Regions from separate parts of the Streptomyces sp. NPDC043952 genome, predicted to be linked through region 2. Evidence: riboswitches for the same ligand, from Rfam matches in the RefSeq annotation. Region 2 holds a riboswitch; the other holds the start of a gene.
What was found. A riboswitch is a leader RNA that binds a small molecule or an ion and turns the genes downstream of it on or off. The one in region 2 is predicted to bind cobalamin.
Positions count from the first base shown of each region.

Region 1 (2,193 bases), on a different contig from region 2:
GTCCGGCGTGGTGACCACCGCCATCGCCGCGGTGACCCCGCCGCCCGCCGGCTCGATCGCCGACGACCTGACGGCCACCATCCCCGCCCCCGCGCCGGTCCCGGCCGCCGAGCAGACGGCCTCCGCCGTCCCGCCGGCCGCCACCGTCTGACCCCCAGCCCGTTCACCAAGGAAGCAACCCCATGAAGATCGACTGGGCGGCCATCGGCTCCGTCTTCGGCGTCAGCCTCGCCTTCACGGTGGGCCTGGTGGTCCTGTTCACCCTCGGCATCAACGGCCTGGCCCGGCGCGAGAAGGCCGCGGCCGAGGGCGGCTCCGCCACGCTCGCCGTCACCGGCGCCTACGTCTGCTTCGCGGCCTGCGCGGCGGCGGTGGCGTACGGCATCCTCCTGATCGTCTCCAAGTCCTGAGCCGTCAGGGCCCCGCAGCGCCCTGACACCGAAAGCGTCCTGGCACCGAAAGGGCCCTGACCTCGAAGGTGTCACGGCCCGCACCACCCCGGCAGTCCCCCAGGCTCCCCTCCGCCACCCGCGGCAGGGGAGCCTTCGGCATGCCCGGCCACCCCGCGCGGTGTGGGGATCTGCACACTCCCGCAGGTCAACGGCAAGTTGACGGCCGTTCCGGGCGCATGGTGGACTGCCCACGCCATCTACGGCAGCAGGAGAGGAAGCCGGTGCGAATCCGGCGCGGTCCCGCCACTGTCACCGGGGAAGAACCCCCGGAGAGCCAGGAACTCTCGCCGCCGGATCACGTCGAACCAGGGCGCGGACACCCTGAGTGAGGACACATCGCCATGCTCGGCTGCCGAACGACCAGTACCAGGACCACTGTCGCGGTGCCCACGGCCGGCTGAGCCGATGGCCGCCGATCGCAGTTACGCGTACGGCGCCGCCGCCGGACTCCTCGGCGACCTCCTCCTCGGCGATCCCCGCCGCGGGCATCCGGTCGCCGCGTTCGGGCGTGCGGCCGCCGCCGTGGAAGGCGCGTTGTGGCACGACCACCGCGGCTGGGGCGCCCTGCACACCACCGTGTGCGCCGGTGGCGCCGTCGCGCTCGGAGCGCTGGCCGCACGCGTCGCCCGCCCCTCCCCCACCGCCGCCGTCGCCCTGACCGCCGCGGCCGCCTGGTCCGTCGTCGGCGGCACCTCCCTCGCCCGCGAGGCGCGGGCGATCGGCCGCGCCCTCGCGGCCGGGGACGTCGAGGCGGCCCGCGCCCGGCTGCCGCACCTGTGCGGCCGGGACCCGCAGGCGCTGGACGCCGACGGGATCGCGCGGGCCGTGGTCGAGTCGGTCGCCGAGAACACCTCCGACGCGGTCGTGGGCGCCCTGGTGTGGGGCGCGGCCGCCGGGGTGCCGGGGCTGCTCGGCTTCCGGGCCGTCAACACCCTGGACGCGATGTCGGGTCACAAGTCCCCCAGGTACCGCCGCTTCGGCTGGGCGTCCGCGCGCCTGGACGACGTGGCCGGCTGGCCGGGGGCCCGGCTGACCGCCGTACTCGCCGCCGCGGCCGGACCCGATCCGCGCGGCGCCGTACGGGCCTGGCGCGCGGACGCCCGCCGGCATCCGAGCCCCAACGCCGGTCCCGTGGAGGCCGCTTTCGCGGGCGCCCTCGGTGTGCGCCTGGGCGGCACCCTCTCCTACGGCGGCCGGACCGAGCACCGTCCCGTGCTCAACGGCGTCACGGGGCGGGCCGTCCGGGTCCCCGACATCGAGCGCGCGGTACGGCTCTCCCGCCGCGTCGGCCTGCTCGCGCTCGGCACCACACTCGCCGCGCGCCACCTCGTCAACGGGCTGAAGGGACGCGGGAAGTGAACGGTGGTCTCCTCGTCGCCGGCACCACCTCCGACGCAGGCAAGAGCGTCGTGACGGCCGGGATCTGCCGGTGGCTGGTGCGCCAGGGCGTGAAGGTCGCGCCGTTCAAGGCGCAGAACATGTCCCTGAACTCCTTCGTCACCCGCGAGGGCGCCGAGATCGGGCGCGCCCAGGCCATGCAGGCCCAGGCCTGCCGGATCGAACCGACCGCGCTGATGAACCCGGTGCTGCTCAAGCCGGGCGGCGAACAGAGCAGCCAGGTGGTGCTGCTGGGCAGGCCGGTGGGCGAGCTGAGCGCGCGCGGCTACCACGGCGGGCGCCAACAGCGGCTGCTGGGAACGGTTTTGGACTGCCTGGCCGAGCTGCGCGGGCAGTACGACGC
Region 1 covers NZ_JBWKES010000019.1:91,995-94,187, reverse strand. Annotated here, with positions in the region: gene AC069R_RS22200 (inorganic phosphate transporter) at 1-151, shown strand, start outside; gene AC069R_RS22195 (hypothetical protein) at 183-410, shown strand; cobalamin riboswitch at 616-758, shown strand; gene AC069R_RS22190 (cobalamin biosynthesis protein) at 858-1,811, shown strand; gene AC069R_RS22185 (cobyric acid synthase) at 1,808-2,193, shown strand, end outside.
Region 1: linked by a shared signal. The riboswitch ahead of AC069R_RS22190 (cobalamin biosynthesis protein) and the one ahead of metE (5-methyltetrahydropteroyltriglutamate--homocysteine S-methyltransferase) in region 2 are both predicted to bind cobalamin.

Region 2 (2,193 bases):
CAGCGCAGGATCTGGGGCTCGATGTCGCGCTCGGCGGACGCGTCCAGGGGCACGTGGACGAGGGAGCAGGAGGCGGCCACGTCGACCCGGTCGGCCAGCCCGAGCAGGGTGCCGAGTGTGGACAGGGACTTCTCCAGGTCGTTGACCCAGACGTTGCGGCCGTTGACGACGCCGGCGACCAGGCGCTTGCCGGGCAGCCCGCCGACGGCGGCCAGAGCCTCCAGGTTTCCGGCCGCGGACTCGGTGAAGTCGATGGTGAGTCCCTCGACCGGCGCCTTGGCCAGCACCGGCAGGGCGTCACCGAGCCGGTCGAAGTACGAGGCGACTAGCAGCTTGGGTCGATCGGTGAGGGCGCCGAGGTCGCGGTAGGCCCGGGCGACGGCGTTCAGCTCGGCCGGGGTGCGGTCCTGGACCAGGGCCGGCTCGTCCAGCTGGACCCACTCCGCGCCCGCCGCGCGCAAGTCGGCCAGGATCTCCGCGTACACCGGCAGCAGCCGGTCCAGGAGGGTGAGCGGTTCGAAGTCCGCCGCCACGCCGGGCGCGGGCTTGGCGAGCAGCAGGTAAGTGACGGGGCCGACCAGGACGGGACGGGCAGTCAGGCCGAGGGCGAGGGCTTCCTTCAGTTCCGTGACCTGCTTGCCGGTGTCGGCGCTGAAGACGGTGCCTGGGCCCAGCTCGGGGACCAGATAGTGGTAGTTGGTGTCGAACCACTTGGTCATCTCCAGGGGCGCGATGTCCTGGGTGCCGCGGGCCATGGCGAAGTAACCGTCCAGGGCGTCGGCCTCGACGGCGGCACGGTGGCGGTCGGGGATCGCACCGAGCGCGACGGTGGTGTCGAGGACGTGGTCGTAGTACGAGAAGTCCCCCGTCGGTACCTCGTGAATGCCGGCGTCGGCGAGCTGCCGCCAATTCGTGCGACGCAGCTCGGCGGCGGTGGCACGGAGGGCGTCGGCGGTGACGCGGCCCTTCCAGTAGCCCTCGATCGCTTTCTTCAGTTCCCGGTTCTGTCCCTGGCGGGGGTAGCCGTACACGGTGGCCCGTGCTGCCGAGGCTGCGGACTTCGCTGTCACGGAGATCTCCTTCGCGAGATGAATCCCTGAGATCCCGGCGACGGGACAAGAGCGCGAAGGGGTGACGAACCGGACGGCCACGACCCCGCGCGGCAAAAGCACGGTCGTTCCGTCTGGTGTGTACTCCCCCAGACTTCGTCCGGGGGTGCCCCCAACCCGCCCTCGGGGTCACCGGGATGTCCGCGCACGAGTGGTTCGTACGCGGGCAGGTGGCAGGTCTTCGGACTCGCGGGCACGTCTCGTCGTACGAAGTCGTACGAGACACCTAGTGGCCGTCGCTTCCCAGGCCCGGTACCTCGGACCCAGTGCGTATGACGGCGGTCGTTCCCGCTCACCGCTGCGGGGCAGTCCCGGATTCCCACCGGGTTCCCTCTTACGACGCATCCCGCCTGGCGGACGGGGCGAACCAGCTGCACAAGCCACCCTACGGGCTCGTGGCGCCGGAAGGCAGCGCGACGTCCGTCATCCGGACAATGGGACGGGACGTCGAGCCGGGAACGCCACAGGGCGGGAAACGCCGCACATGCGCTTCCCGCCCTTCCCCCGCGACACCGTGCGGGACCCTCGACCCGGCGGCGCGGCGGGCCCCTCGGCCCGTGTCGAACCAGGCCCTCAGTCCTGGTCGTAGGTGTGGAATCCGCGGCCGGTCTTGCGGCCGAGGAGTCCGGCCTCCACCATCCGCTGGAGCAGCGGCGGGGGAGCGTACAGAGGCTCGCGGAACTCGTCGTAGAGCGACTCCGCAATGGAGGCGACGGTGTCGAGGCCGATCAGGTCCGCCAGCTTGAGCGGGCCCATGGGGTGGGCGCAGCCCAGTTCCATGCCGGTGTCGATGCCGGCGGCGGTGGCGAAGCCGGACTCCGCCATGCGGACGGCCGACAGGAGGTACGGGATGAGCAGGGCGTTGACGACGAAGCCCGCCCGGTCCCGGGAGTGGATCACCGTCTTGCCGAGCGTGCCGGTCGCGAAGTCCTCGACGGCGGCGACCGTGTCCGGCGACGTGTGCAGGGAGGTCACGACCTCCACCAGAGGCAGCACGGGGACCGGGTTGAAGAAGTGCAGTCCCACGACCCGGTCCGCGTGGCCGGTCGCCATGCCGAGCCGCATGATCGGGAGGGAGGAGGTG
Region 2 covers NZ_JBWKES010000027.1:60,885-63,077, reverse strand. Annotated here, with positions in the region: gene metE (5-methyltetrahydropteroyltriglutamate--homocysteine S-methyltransferase) at 1-1,070, opposite strand, end outside; cobalamin riboswitch at 1,265-1,496, opposite strand; gene AC069R_RS25665 (3-hydroxybutyryl-CoA dehydrogenase) at 1,683-2,193, opposite strand, start outside.